4 regions of the Priestia sp. TSO9 genome follow, and region 3 is predicted to be linked to each of the others. Evidence: riboswitches for the same ligand, from Rfam matches in the RefSeq annotation. Region 3 holds a riboswitch; each other region holds the start of a gene.

Region 1 (3,677 bases), on a different contig from region 3:
AATCACGCAGTCATTTTTTCTTTTTCCGACTGCAAGTTTGCTCTTTTTCTTCTAGTCGCTCTAGCTAAGCTTAGAACACCTGCTGTGGCAATGCAGCCGCTAGCTAACACCACAAATGAATATAAGTCGCTTTCAAGTACTAATTTCACAAGAACATATGAGATTACGAGTGAAAATACGGGGGATACCACCCAAACCTTTAACATTTGAATGACCACTTCACGCTGTTCTTTCGTGAATCCCGTTTTCGCTGCTCCTATTCCAATAATAGAAGACGTAGTGACCTGTGTAAGCGGTACTGGCAAACCAAAAAGTGAAGCTGCTGTAACAAGAGAAGCACCAGTACCCGAGATAATGCACCCTTCTCCTACAGAATAGCGAGTAATTTTTTTCCCGTTTGTTTCAATAACTCGGCCTCCTAGTAAAAGAGCTCCGAGCGCCACAGCCAATCCTCCTGCTATGACACCCGTTGTGGCATCCATTAATCCAGCTCCTACTAGAGGACCGACAGCATTTGCCACGTTATTCATTCCAGCTGAGAAGGCTTCAAAGAATCCCGTGGCTATAACTAAAATCGTTAAAACTCTTTTCCACTTTCCCTCTGCTTCTTTTTTATGCGCTCTGCGTTTTATCACTTTTCCAATCAAAAAAGCAATGACAAATGAAACCAGCGGAACAATAATCCAAAAAGACATGACAACTAAAAGTTTTTCCACATACAGAGATTGATAAGCTACTCCTACTCCAACAACTGAACCAACCGTTACTTCACTTGTTGATAGAGGGATACCAATTAAATTCGCGAAAAAGAGTGACAGCGTTGCAGCAGCCAGAATGATAATAACTAATTCTACTGACAGCAATTTTTCAGGTATGATACCTGAACTGATGGTTTTTACCACCTCGCCGCCTCCGATAATGGCTCCGAGCACAATACCTACAGCACAGATGAACAAGGCTACTCTTCGCTTTTTAATCGCACCGGAGCCGTATGAAACGCCCATAGCTGCTGCTGCACCGCTTGCCCCAATATTCATTGCAAAAAAAAGCGCAATGATAAAGGCAACATATAAAAGCATCATTTATTCAGCTCTTTCGTATTTAAGATTCGTGTAATCCGCATTCAACTTTTTGTGTACCTGCCCATCTTCCTGAACGTAAATCGTCTACGTTGTAGGCAGGTGCGGTACAAGGCTCACAGCCGATGCTTGGGTAGCCTTGATCATGAAGTTTGTTATATGGTAACTCATGCTTATACACATAGCGCCAAACTTCTTTCCAAGACCAATGAATTAACGGGCAGACTTTAACTTTCTTGAATTTCTCATCTTTATTAAAATAATTCGTGTTGGCACGAGATTCAGACTGCTCGCGTCTCAAACCAGAAATCCACGCATCATAAGGAGCAAGTGATTCCCTTAACGGGATGATTTTTCGAATTTGACAGCATAGGTTAGGCTGACTCTTCCAAAGCTCATCTCCATGTTTCTCAGCTTGTTCTGCAAGAGTTAAATCCGGTTTTTTTATATGAATACGCAAATCAGGAAAGCGTTCTTTAATTGCATCAATCACTTCATATGTTTCTTTAAAATGAACGCCCGTATCTAAAAAGACAATTTCAGCATCTTTTTTCACTTTTGAAATTAAATCAATTAACACGATCCCTTCAATACCAAAGCTTGATGCGTAAATAATTGAATCTCCGTAGGTATCATACGCCCACTGCAATGCTGAAAGGGCTCCTTTTGTTTCATCTTCACTGTCGAACTCTGGAAATGTATCACTCCAGTTTTCGTACGTATATAAGTCTGCCATTTTCTTCACTCCAATTCTCAGTTATCCGCGTTATCCAATAAAAAAAGACGGTTTTACCCACTAGAATTGGATAAAACCGCCTCTAGTGTGTCTAGTCAGCGAAACTATTTAATTCTTACTTTGCTTCGACGTGCTCAAAGATTTGTTTTAAGTCGGGGGTTACAGTCATTGATGTCCCTCCTTAAATTATCGCTTGCGCTATATCAAAATAAAAAGTCTTCCATATTGAAAGACTGGGTAGGCAATAAATTTTCACCTTATCTTTCAAAATGATACACACTTTGCTGGAATTAGCACCTTGCTAAGCAGGTTGCCGGGGTTCAGCGGGCCAGATCCCTCCACCACTCTTGATAAGCATTTTTTAAAAATTTTAGCATATTTAGAATATTTGTCAACATTAAAAATCATATATCCGATAAGAAAACTATACTTTAAATTCACAGAAATATCTATACTTTTATTTAAAACAACATATGTAAATTTAAACCAAATGTGAACATATCAGTTTATAAAACGCTTTCTTTTCCCTCAACTTTTTATATTCTCTTCCTAAATAAAACACAACACCTCTCTATAAAATTAATAAGGGATTTATAAGCTTTACGGATAATTCACCCACATTAGCACACATTACAGATAACACTGACTGACAGATAGGAGCTATATAAGATGGAGAGACAATCCTTTCAATTAGACGATACAATTAAAAATAATGTACGAACATATTTACAGCAAATTTCAACTGAAGCCTCTAATTTAATCAAACATTTAGATACGAGTGATCATTGTATCCTATGTGATTTTGAGGAGATGAGGAGGTTATTTCAAGATGTTCAAGCTACGGCCGCCTCTTATTACTTGCGTCATTATCTATCGCCTTATACATTTGAATATGCTGCTCTGTCCTTAGCTATTCATAACCTTTCTGAGAAACGTCACGGCGCTTTAATTGTCATTGAACGGGAACAAAATGTAGACCCTCTTATTCAAAAGGGAATGCCTATTCAAGCTCCTGTCAGCGCTACGCTAGTTGAGACACTGTTCTACCCAGGGACCCCCTTACATGACGGAGCCGTCCTAATTAGAAATAATCAGCTTATCTCAGCTGCTAATGTTTTACCTCTCTCGTCTATTATTTCAACGACCAAAAAATTGGGAACACGTCACCGTGCAGCCATTGGAATGTCGGAAAAATCGGATGCACTAATTTTAGTTGTATCTGAAGAAACAGGCAAAATTTCGTTTGCTCTTGATGGAAGCCTCTACCCTATTCACTCCAGCAAAAATATGATTTAAGAGCCCTTTCCTGATAAGCAGCCCTATCTTGACTTCTATATCCTTTCTCTTTAATATATTTCATAGTTTTTACATACTATAGATACGGGTGATGCATATGACAATTTTAAAATTTGAACATGTAGGCGTTCAAGTAAAGGATATAGAAGAATCTATTGAGTTCTATACGCAAAAAGTGGGATTAGAGCTCATCGAAACACTACCACATACCGATCCGTCTTTGAAGCTAGCTTTTCTAGGTTTAGAAGGCAATGTAATCGTAGAGTTAATTCAAGGGTATAACTCAAGCTTACCTAACGAAGGTAAAGTTCATCATTTTGCGCTGGCGGTAGACGGAATTGAAGAGGAGTTTGAGCGTTTAAAATCAGCAGGCGTTTCATTTGTGGAAGAAAACATTGTAACTTTGCCAAATGGAGCAAGATACTTATTTTTCTACGGTCCAGACAAAGAATGGATTGAATATTACGAAGTAAAAAGATAAAGATATCTTATACCTTCAGTGAAAAATGGTCATACTGTGGCTATGACTAATTACTGGAGGTTTTTTTATGATGGAATGGCTATTA
Region 2 (3,677 bases), on a different contig from region 3:
AGGGATTAAGATGAGTACACCAAAAGATTTGCGTTATTCTGAAGAGCATGAATGGGTAAAAACAGAAGGAGACGTTGTCCGCGTAGGTATTACGCATTTTGCTCAAGCTGAGCTTGGCGACATCGTATTCGTTGAACTGCCAGAAGTAGGAGCAACAGTAGAAGCTGACGAGCCGTTTGGCAGCGTTGAATCAGTAAAAACAGTTTCTGAGCTTTACGCACCAATTAGCGGTGAAGTTGTAGCAGTAAACGATAACTTAAGCGATAGCCCTGAACTTGTTAATGAATCTCCATACGAAGAAGCATGGATGATTACAATCAAACCGTCTGATGCTTCTCAAGTAGACAAGCTAATGACAGCAGAGCAATACGAAGAAATGACAAACGAAGGATAATATTCCTCCATAAATTGTCTTTATGAAAAGTTTTTGACTGGACACTCTATTAGTAAACAAGCTAAAGGAGTGTCTTTTTATGTTTGAAAAACAAAAAATGGACGTTACAGATCGCGTTACAGCTAAATTTCATGACGGCGGCATGAAATTATATGTTGATAAGCAGCCAATTGGTGAAGTTAGTTACGGAACAAGCGGCAATGAATACCGCTTTGAAGAAGGGTATTCGCAAGAAAATAATAAGTTCTACCAATATACAGATGTACAAAAGCAAGGTGAAACGCAAAAATATACAGACTGCGACGAAGAAGCAGGATGGTGCTAAACAGTGGCAACTGCCGCTGTTTTTCTTGTTTTATGGAAACAATATGGCCTAAGCTGCCTTTTAAAACAGTTCTTTCTTGCAAATTTCTTTTAAAAAACAGGTGAACTGTGATACATTAACGAATATTGTATAGCATAAAGAAATGATGTTACTATACAACTGACGATTATGGGTGATGAAAATGGGGCTAATTGAAATTGAAAAAGTAATTATTGTCGAAGGAAAATCAGATAAAAAACGTATCCAAGATATCATTCGAGAACCAATTGAAATTATCTGTACAAACGGTACGATTAGTTTATCAAAGCTGGATGAAATTATTGACTTTACGTTTAACAAAGAGGTATACATACTCGTTGACTCTGATGATTCAGGGAATAAGCTAAGAAAACAATTTAAACGAGAGCTTCCGGAAGCAGAGCATCTATATATTGATAAAATGTACCGAGAGGTTGCTGCCGCCCCTAGACATCACATAGCAACAGTATTACTGAGTGCCAATATCGATGTTAATGCAGAATTTTTAACATAAAAGGAATGAGCAACATGCAAGAATGGAGCGAAAAACAGCTTGACGATCAGTTAAAAGAAGGACAAAGAGCGTTTATCTTTTTCCATACACCTTTTTGCGGGACATGTCAGCTGGCAAAAAAAATGTTAACCGTAGCAGAAGCAATGCTGCCTGGTGTGACCATCGGAATGAGCAATTTAAATTATATGCCTTCAAAAGCAGAAGTATTTTCAATTGAAAGTGTACCTTGTTTGATTGAAGTGAAAAATGGCGAAATGGTAAAAAAACTCTATGCGTTTCATTCCATCGAGCACGTACTTGAAGAGCTTCGATAATCAAACGTTTGTTTAAAATGAAGAAATGGAACGAGAGCAAACCGTTGGGGCTGTTGAATTCTTGGGATATTATCCCAAGAACAAAATCTGTTGACAGCCTATCTGACACATGCTAAAATCACACTCATGAATGTTCATAAATGAATGAATATTTCCCAAAAACAAAATAATTGTTGCGAACTCTTATCAAGAGAGGTGGAGGGACTGAGCCCTGTGAAACCCGGCAACCGTCAGACTAACTGAAATGGTGCCAATTCCTGCAAAGCTATGCGCTTTGAAAGATGAGAGAAAGGATTAAATATCGAGCCTTTCTGTCATGCGCAGAGAGGCTTTTTTAATGGGGAAAATTGTTTTACGGCTTTTTCATCCTATAGGGCAACCTAACATAATTAAGTTTTTACTAAAGAAGGTGAAGAAATATGATTACATTAACAGACGTTACAAAAATTTATCAGGCTAAAAGCGGTCAAGTAACAGCTGTTGATAATGTGAATCTAACCGTTAACCAAGGTGAAATTTACGGAATTATTGGTTATAGCGGAGCGGGTAAAAGTTCTTTAATTCGCTTGCTAAACGGGTTAGAAACACCAACGACAGGAACGGTCGAAGTAGCAGGTAATGATATTGGAAAAATTAAAGGCGGAAAACTCAGAAAAGCTAGACAAGAAATTAGTATGGTATTTCAGCACTTTAATATCTTGTGGTCGCGTACGGTGCGAGAAAATATTGCCTTTCCGTTAGAAATAGCAGGGATCTCAAAAGAAAAAAGAATGAAACGAGTAGACGAGCTTATCAAGCTAGTCGGGCTTGAAGGGCGTGAAAATGCTTATCCATCACAGCTTAGCGGTGGGCAAAAGCAGCGTGTTGGTATTGCTAGAGCGCTAGCCAATAACCCAAAAGTATTGCTGTGTGATGAAGCAACATCAGCGCTTGATCCTCAAACGACAGATTCTATTTTAGATCTGTTAGTAGATATTAATGAGAAGCTAGGGTTAACCATTGTACTCATTACTCATGAAATGCACGTTATTCGTAAAATTTGTCATCGAGTAGCTGTTATGGAAAATGGGGCAGTGGTAGAAGAAGGGCAAGTGCTAGAAGTCTTCAGAAAACCTAAGCAGCCGATTACAAAGCGATTTGTTCAACAGATTTCTGAACCAGAAGAAACGTTTGAAACAATTGAACAAGTACAGGAGTTATATCCAAGCGGGCAAATTATTCAGCTGACGTTTGTTGGCGGAAAAGCAGAGCAACCGCTCATTACAACGATTTTAAAACAGTTTGATGTAACGATTAATATTTTGCAAGGAAAGATTTCTCATACACAAACAGGTTCATACGGAACGTTGTTCGTTCATTTAGACGGAGAATTAACAGAAGTTGAAAAAGTCATTGCATACATTCATGAGCAGCAGGTAGAAGTGGAGGTAATGACAAATGCTTGAGAAACTATTTCCAAATGTTATTTTAGATGATTTTATTCAAGCGACAAATGAAACACTATATATGACGGCTATTTCAGTTATAGCCACGTTTGTTCTAGGTATTTTATTGGGCTTGCTTTTATTTTTAACCTCCAAAGGACAGCTTTGGCAAAACAAACCTTTATATGCCATTGTGTCAGCAGTTGTAAATATCTTTCGTTCCATTCCATTCATTATTTTAATTGTTTTACTGATTCCATTTACCAAAGCATTGGTAGGAAGTATTTTAGGCGCTAATGCAGCGTTACCTGCTTTAATTGTTGGAGCAGCACCATTTTATGCGCGCCTTGTAGAAATTGGTCTGCGCGAAATTGATAAAGGTGTTATTGAAGCTGCTAAATCAATGGGAGCAACAACAAGCACTATTATCTTTAAAGTGCTGTTACCTGAATCGCTGCCAGCTTTAATTTCTGGTTTGACGGTAACTACGATTGCGTTAGTCGGCTATACGGCAATGGCGGGTGTGATTGGAGCTGGAGGTCTCGGGAATCTTGCATATTTAGAAGGATTCCAGCGCAGTCATAATGATGTAACGCTAGCTGCTACGATCTTAATTTTGATTATTGTATTTATTATCCAACTTATTGGAGATGCGATTACTGCAAAAATTGATAAAAGATAAAAGGAG
Region 3 (3,677 bases):
AAACCAAAATTCCAGTTCACCATATGCCTTAACAGCTAAGAAGTTAACCGTTGTCATGATGACAAGCGCCGATAACGCCCAAATCCAGTTTGGTACATCCGGATACCAATACCCCATATAAATACCAACGGCTGTAATTTCAGCCATACATGTTACAACCCATAAAAACCAGTAGTTCCAACCTGTTAAATAACCAGCAAGCGGCCCTAAATAGTCGCGTGCGTACTTGCTGAATGAACCTGCAACAGGCTTTTGAATCGCCATTTCTCCAAGTGCTCTCATAATAAAAAACATAATCATTCCGCTAAATCCGTACGCCAATAATATTCCTGGCCCTGCTAATTTAATAGCAGATGCAGATCCGAGAAACAGTCCTACCCCTATGGCTGCTCCTAAGGACATCAGCGTCACATGTCTTTCTTCTAACCCGCGTTTCAATTCTTTCCCCTGAGTTTTCCCCTGCATAAATGTCTCCCCTTTTTCCAATCTGTCAAAACGAGATGAACACAGCCTTTTTGTTAGCGCTTTCATATAAGTTTGTGCTAAAAGACAGCTAGGCTGTATATTTGTATTCTATCACCTTTCTCTCACTTTTCTTTTGTCGAAAAATAAAAAAATTATCTTATCATTTTGTTTAAACGCACAATTAGACATAGGCCCTGCTTTTTTACTATGTATTTATTATTGCACCTAAGTAATAGTATTTTAAAAAAATAGAAAAACGCCGACTCAACTCCGTCAGCGCATCGTTCATTTTATGCTTTTTTATAAAAACTAGCATTTATTTCGCGGGTTCAAAAGTTTTACAGCCAGGTTCTTCCGTTTCAGAAACATGGTGACTACTTTCAGGACTCACAACGTAAATGGACTCTGCACTGCATTTATTTCCGGATTTCCAATACATGCACTCATTCACTTCACATAATACACCTTGGGCCACTGTTATCCCTCCTTTGCTTGTCTTATCTATTTACTACCCGAAATATAACGATTCTAACATTTTCACGCAAAAAAATCGCTTGTTTCTCAAGCGGATCTTTTTATTGCGTGTGTTCAACATACTGTTTTTTAGCTAAATATAACTCACGGCTCAGCGTGATCCGCCGTTCTCTCAAGCGGCTTAATTTAGCCTGAAATTGTTCGTTAGTTGGTTCTTCTTGAATTAAGCGATACGTAAAAGAAATATCTTCATTTAACTGTTTAAAATCTTCCCATATCTCTTGAACGAGGGCGGATTGTTTTTCTTCAAATGAACGGTTTTGCTGCGTTTTTAGCGCGGCCAAAATTTCCTGCTGCCACGTTTCGTCTTTTATTTCTTTCGCTAATAAGTATAGATCTAAATAATCATCAGTGCTTAACGCTGTTTGTCTATTGTTCAATGTCATCACCTTTTCTATACGAAATGTTTCTTCCTAAGAAGAGGATTTCATCATAGAAAAAGATTCCTCTTCTTATCTGTCAGAGCTAGGCTATGCTGGAATTAGCACCATTCAATAATTGTGGTTGCTGAGGCTTCAAAGGGCCAGTCCCTCCACCTCTCTAGATAAGAATATTCCGTTTTTAAATTATTTCTGACTATTCTAATATGTTTTATAGGTTACGTCAATAGCTTTTCAATAAAAAGAAAAAAGAAGTAAAATATGGTATGCTTTCATAAAGGATGGTGAGCACATGAAACGATATATGTTATCTGCTTTTTTGGGAAGCTTGCTGCTTCTTCTCAGCATTGCCTTTTCATCTACTTTCCATATTGCAATTGTCAAAACAACCGGAAGCATTGGAGGGATTATTTTAGCAGCGGCGGCTTTGATTATGAACGCGCTTGAAGATCCCCCCCCTTCAGACAATACAGGTGGAGGAGCCGTTGAAGTACTAGATAAAGGCGCCGTTTGGGCTACTTATTTACTTTTACTTTCATTACCGAACCTCATCGCATGTATAACATCTTATGTTTTATGGACTCGCTGACATTCACCAACGTTACGGACGTTTTACCACCTGCAGGCTCATTGATATTTGTTTATCTATAAATCCAAGTTCGCGATACACGTGCTGTGCAAAATTCCCAGCATGAACGCTGAGTCTGATTTCAGGGTAGCCTTTGATAGACAATTCATCAATTGCTTTTTGCATTAACGGCTTGGCTAGACCTTGCCCGCGGTATTCTGGTAAAACATATAACTCGTAGATAAAGCCAATTTCTTCTTTTGAAAAGAAGTCGGCAGATGGTCCCGCAAGAACCCAGCCTGCGAGTTTATTTTCTTGTCTAGATACTAAATAATAACATCCTTTTTGAAGGGCATTATCAATTAATTCATTTACGCGTTCAGCTGACGGTTGAAACTGATGCGTTGTTCCTTCAAACAGTGCATCAGCAGATTTCGTCCGAATTTCCTGTATTTCTTCTTCAGTAGCTTTTACAATCATTACGACCTCTCCTTTCGTGTTCGTCTTCCACATGCAGAGATAAATTCCTGCAAAAAAAGTCTTCGCCTAAGCGAAGACTTTTATTTAAATTCAAAATGTTCTTGATGATTGCCTCGTTCATCCGTCCAGTTAATCATGATGTCTAAGCCTGCTGCTTTTCCAGGAACAGCAAAATTGGCATAGCGAAAACGCTGACCGCTTTTGCTTAAGTTAGACCTTTCAATAGGAGAAAACAAGCTGTATTTCGTCTTGTTTTTTCCTTCGTGCCGAAAAGCTTGGACCTGCACGCGCTCTACGTCTTTTCCAATGTTTTCAACGGTTAATCCATATGTATGATAGACATTATTTTTCCACTTTAGCTGATTATCTCCCGTCATGCTCGCTTTTGTCAGTTCAACCGACCATTGTTCAGATGATTTCTTCATTGGAAGCTTCTCAATCGAAAGAGCACTAACATGAATAGTTGCAAAAGCAAGCCAAACAAAACAAAAAGTGCTGGCTGTATAAAATAGTCTTTTCATAGATGTTAATCTCCTTAGAAATTTTAGTAGTAGCATTTCCTGTTCACTTAAAAATTATGATAAACGCTTTAACAAAAAAGCCTCTCCATTTAGGAGAAGCTTCTTATTAATGCATAAGCAAATCTTTTTGTTTGTCTAATGAGTGTTTTGTATATAAATCTCTTTCAATCGCATATTTAGGACGCTGTTTCACTTCGTTAAAAATCTTGCCAATATATTCTCCGACAAGACCCATTCCCATTAGCTGCAGGCCGCCTACAAGCCAAATCGATAAAATAAGAGACGTCCAGCCAATTTGCGTATGATCTAAATATTTTTGAATCAGCGCATAAATACCAAACGCAATACTAAAGAGAAAAGAAGCTCCTCCAAGCAGCGTCAATAAGCGTATCGGCGCTACGCTAAAAGATGTAATCCCGTCGAATGCAAAAGCAAGCATTTTCTTTAACGGATATTTTGATTCGCCCGCTGTCCGTTCTTTGCGGTCATATGTGACTTCCGTGGAGCGAAATCCTACTAATGGTACAAGGCCTCGCAAAAAGACGTTTCCTTCTTTATATTTCATAAGTTCACCAAGAGCGCGTTTGCTCATAAGACGAAAATCAGCGTGATTTTGAACGAGCTGAATTCCTAGCTTATTCATAAAACGGTAAAACCCTACTGCCGTGGTTCGTTTAAAAAATGTATCGGTTTCTCTGCTGTCTCGAACACCATATACGACTTCATACC
Region 4 (3,677 bases), on a different contig from region 3:
ATCCCATTAATTCCTTTTGTTTTAATGGTATGAGCGGCCATATTATCCGTAATCAGCGTAACGTCCACTCCCGACTGCTGAAGTTCCCATGCTGTTAAGCGAGAACCTTGAAGAACGGGTCTTGTTTCACAGGCAAATACTTCAAGCGGAATATCGCGCTGCTTAGACAAGTGAAAAGGTGCTAAGGCTGTTCCATAATAAGCTGTAGCAATTGAACCAGCATTACATATTGTCATGATTTTATCTTTCTTTTTAAATAAAGAAAGAGCATGATCTCCAATTCGGTAGCACGTTTCTTCATCTTCTACTTGAATTTGAATAGCTTCATGAACAACTTTTGTTTTAGCTTCATTAACGGACGAAGCGGACTCAGCGCTTTTCGCTACGCGTTCCAATGCCCAAAATAAATTGACGGCAGTAGGGCGTGAACTAGCTAAATACTGTTGATCAAGAGCTAGCTTTTTGTTAAATTCCTTGACTGAATCTGTGTCATAGCTAAGCGCAGAAAGAGCAAGACCAAAAGCCGCCGTAATGCCAATTGCAGGGGCTCCGCGTACTTTCAAGGTAGTGATAGCATCCCATACGTCTTTAATGGTTTGCAGCTTAATATATTCAACTTTGCCAGGAAGCTGCTGCTGATCTAATAAAGTAATATATGATTCATTCCATTCCACTGAGCGCGGAAGTGATAGTGTATTTGTCATGCTGATACCGATCCTTTCATTGTGTACATTATTCGTTATCGAAGTAAATGTTCAAATTCATTTGGTGAAACGTCTTGTTGGTGCAGAAGCAAATAGCGTCCAATTTTTAACGCAGTACGTTTAGTGTTAATTTTTCTTTCCTCTGAAGAAATTTCGTCTAAGTCCGCCACGTGAGCTAAGCCAATTGTACGTCGAATGATTTCACATCCTGCATATCCAACAGCATCTTGCCACGTTTGCGTTAGAATTTCATGTAATAAGCGCTCATCTTTAGCGAAAGGTTCAGTGTTTTCAGAATGCCAAAGCACAGTAAATGTATCTTTAAATACGTTCCATGTGTTCGTAATGTGTGCAAATAACGGTTCGCGATTTGTTTCTCGAGAAAGAGCATTTAAAAACAAATTCGCAACAAATTGTCCTAAATCGAATCCAAACGGACCGTAAAAAGCAAACTCTGGATCAATCACTTTCGTTTCTTGACTGCTAGCAAAGATGCTGCCCGTATGTAAATCACCGTGGATTAGCGTTTGCGCATTTGTTAAAAATTTATATTTTAATTTTGCTGCTTGTAGCTTTACATCACTATCATTCCACAATTCTTCTACATCAGGACGCAACGCTTTTTCGAATTCATTTGTATCAATATCAAAAAAAGGATCTGTAAAAACTAAATCTTCCGTAATATTGCATAAGTCTGGGTTGCTGTACTTAACAACTTCTTCTTTTTTATCCTGAGGCTTTAAGGCGAAATCAGACGTTTTGAACGCAATATGTCCTAAAAAAGAACCGATATGCTGTGAGAGCAGAGGATAACTTTCACCTTGAATAAGTCCGGCGCGAGAAATCGTTAAATGAGACAGGTCTTCCATGACCGTAACAGCAAGCGTTTCATCGTGGTAATAAACAGCGGGCACAAGTTCTGGCGTAAATGCACCAAATTGCTTGAGCGCATTGCTTTCAATTGTGGCACGGTTCAAGGATAGAGGCCAGCTTTCGCCTACAACTTTTGCATAGGGAAGCGCTTGTTTGACGATAATGGATTTATTCGTTTGATCATTTATGATGTGAAAGACGAGATTTAAGTTGCCGTCACCAATTTCACGGGCAGTCAGTGCTTCTGTGGCATCAAAAAGACCTAGCTTTTTCACAAGTTTGATTGCTGAAATTTCTGTTAAAGGCTGATACTTCTCTGTTTTTGTTGTTGACATCGGAATCCCTCCATAGTTTATTAAACTGATTTGTTTACTAAGTTAATAGGTTTAAGAGTATATGGAGGCTTTTATAATTTTAGAAAATATAAAAGCCTCTTTCGTTGGAAAGAGGCTTGATTGTAGTGTTCAAACCTCTTATCTGCCAGAAAGAATTACTTTCTGTTGGAATTAGCACCGTGCCTTTGTAAAACATGTTTTACGGGTGTGATCCATCTTAGGATGGAATGACGGTCGGTTGCTGGGCTTCACAGGGCCAAATCCCTCAGCCAACTCTTGATAAGAGTACGATTACTTATTCAATTTTGATTTGTTTGAATATTTTATGATATCTGGTGAAAATCGTATCATGCAAAAAAACGGCTGTCAATACATAATTAATAAAATTCTGTACGGCGATCTGTAAAGACAGGAATTTGTTTGCGAATTTCTTTTACAAGTTCCAGGTTAACGTCAGCACTTAAAAGTTCTTCGCTATCGCCAGCTTCAGCGATTATTTCTCCCCACGGATCGATGACTAAGGAATGTCCGGCAAATGTGTTATTAGGATCTTGGCCTACACGATTACATGCGATTACGTAGCATTGATTTTCGATTGCACGGCTAATAAGCAGTGCTTTCCAGTGGGCAAGTCTTGGAGCCGGCCACTGAGCGACAACAAACAAGACTTCTGCTCCGCTGCTAGTATGAACCCGAATCCATTCTGGAAAACGAATATCGTAACAAATAACTCCTGCGCATAAAGACTGTTCAAGTGTAAAAAGATTTTTTGCTGTTCCTGCTTCTAAATACAGGTGTTCATCCATTAATTTAAATAAGTGCAGCTTACTGTATTGTGATACTTCACGACCTTTTCGGTCAAAAATATACATCGTATTCGTGACGCCTTGCTCTGTTTTTTTCGCGATCGAACCTGCCACGATATTTACTTCGTTCGTTTTAGCAAACTGAGAGATTAATTGCTTGGCTTGCTGCCCTTCATCATCTGCAATTTCGTCTAGCCGCGTCAAATCATAAGCTGTATCCCATAGCTCAGGAAGCACAAGGATATCAGGGTTTTCTTTCAGGGCTTCCGTCATTTTTTGTTCGATATATTTTCGGTTTTTAGTTGGGTTTCCAAACGCAATATCAAGCTGCAAACACGTAATTTTTACACTCACTTTATCATCCGTCCTTTTTTTAGTAGTTGAAAAAAATGACTTTACAAGTTGAGTATTACAATATATTATTTGTGACTAGAATTTCAAGAATTTTTTGAGAAGGTGTGCGATGATGAAACAATTTGAGCAATCGGAACTATTAAAAAGTTTACCAAAACAATTTTTTGCATCACTTGTAGGCAAGGTAGGAAAAGTAATGGCCCAAGGGCACGACGTTATTAACTTAGGGCAGGGAAATCCTGATCAGCCTACTCCTTCACATATTGTAGAAACACTGCAAAAAGCAAGTGCTAATCCTATGCATCATAAATATTCTCCATTTCGGGGGCACCAGTTTTTAAAAGAGGCCGTTGCGACTTTTTATAAACGAGAATATGGCGTTGATGTGGATCCTGAAAAAGAAGTAGCTATTTTATTTGGCGGAAAGGGTGGACTTGTTGAAATCCCGCAGTGCTTATTAAACCCTGGAGATACGGTGCTGGTTCCGGATCCTGGGTATCCTGATTACTGGTCTGGAGTAGAGCTTGCAAAAGCAAAGATGGAAGTGATGCCGCTCACGGCTGAAAATCATTTTCTACCCGTATACGAAGAGGTAAGTGAACGTG

What was found. Region 3 has a riboswitch for S-adenosylmethionine ahead of LJC66_RS20155 (hypothetical protein). Riboswitches for the same ligand answer to the same signal wherever they lie in the genome.
Region 1: another riboswitch for S-adenosylmethionine. It lies ahead of LJC66_RS24920 (phosphoadenylyl-sulfate reductase); the one in region 3 lies ahead of LJC66_RS20155 (hypothetical protein).
Region 2: another riboswitch for S-adenosylmethionine. It lies ahead of LJC66_RS25260 (methionine ABC transporter ATP-binding protein); the one in region 3 lies ahead of LJC66_RS20155 (hypothetical protein).
Region 4: another riboswitch for S-adenosylmethionine. It lies ahead of mtnK (S-methyl-5-thioribose kinase); the one in region 3 lies ahead of LJC66_RS20155 (hypothetical protein).

Annotation. Positions count from the first base shown of each region.
Region 1 is NZ_JAJEKD010000016.1:7,458-11,134, forward strand. Features, by position in the region: gene LJC66_RS24915 (sulfate permease) at 3-1,082, opposite strand; gene LJC66_RS24920 (phosphoadenylyl-sulfate reductase) at 1,102-1,815, opposite strand; SAM riboswitch class I at 2,070-2,172, opposite strand; gene cdaS (sporulation-specific diadenylate cyclase CdaS) at 2,485-3,111, shown strand; gene LJC66_RS24930 (VOC family protein) at 3,209-3,592, shown strand; gene LJC66_RS24935 (potassium channel family protein) at 3,660-3,677, shown strand, end outside.
Region 2 is NZ_JAJEKD010000016.1:65,767-69,443, reverse strand. Features, by position in the region: gene gcvH (glycine cleavage system protein GcvH) at 11-394, shown strand; gene LJC66_RS25275 (YusG family protein) at 474-719, shown strand; gene LJC66_RS25270 (toprim domain-containing protein) at 901-1,251, shown strand; gene LJC66_RS25265 (thioredoxin family protein) at 1,266-1,565, shown strand; SAM riboswitch class I at 1,746-1,853, shown strand; gene LJC66_RS25260 (methionine ABC transporter ATP-binding protein) at 1,985-3,010, shown strand; gene LJC66_RS25255 (methionine ABC transporter permease) at 3,003-3,671, shown strand.
Region 3 is NZ_JAJEKD010000015.1:952,483-956,159, forward strand. Features, by position in the region: gene alaP (alanine permease AlaP) at 1-465, opposite strand, end outside; gene LJC66_RS20150 (DUF1540 domain-containing protein) at 782-940, opposite strand; gene LJC66_RS20155 (hypothetical protein) at 1,041-1,379, opposite strand; SAM riboswitch class I at 1,449-1,550, opposite strand; gene LJC66_RS20160 (hypothetical protein) at 1,672-1,968, shown strand; gene LJC66_RS20165 (GNAT family N-acetyltransferase) at 1,981-2,427, opposite strand; gene LJC66_RS20170 (hypothetical protein) at 2,508-2,948, opposite strand; gene LJC66_RS20175 (glycosyltransferase family 2 protein) at 3,055-3,677, opposite strand, start outside.
Region 4 is NZ_JAJEKD010000009.1:632,854-636,530, forward strand. Features, by position in the region: gene mtnA (S-methyl-5-thioribose-1-phosphate isomerase) at 1-704, opposite strand, end outside; gene mtnK (S-methyl-5-thioribose kinase) at 740-1,912, opposite strand; SAM riboswitch class I at 2,048-2,198, opposite strand; gene LJC66_RS05945 (carbon-nitrogen family hydrolase) at 2,290-3,072, opposite strand; gene LJC66_RS05950 (pyridoxal phosphate-dependent aminotransferase) at 3,185-3,677, shown strand, end outside.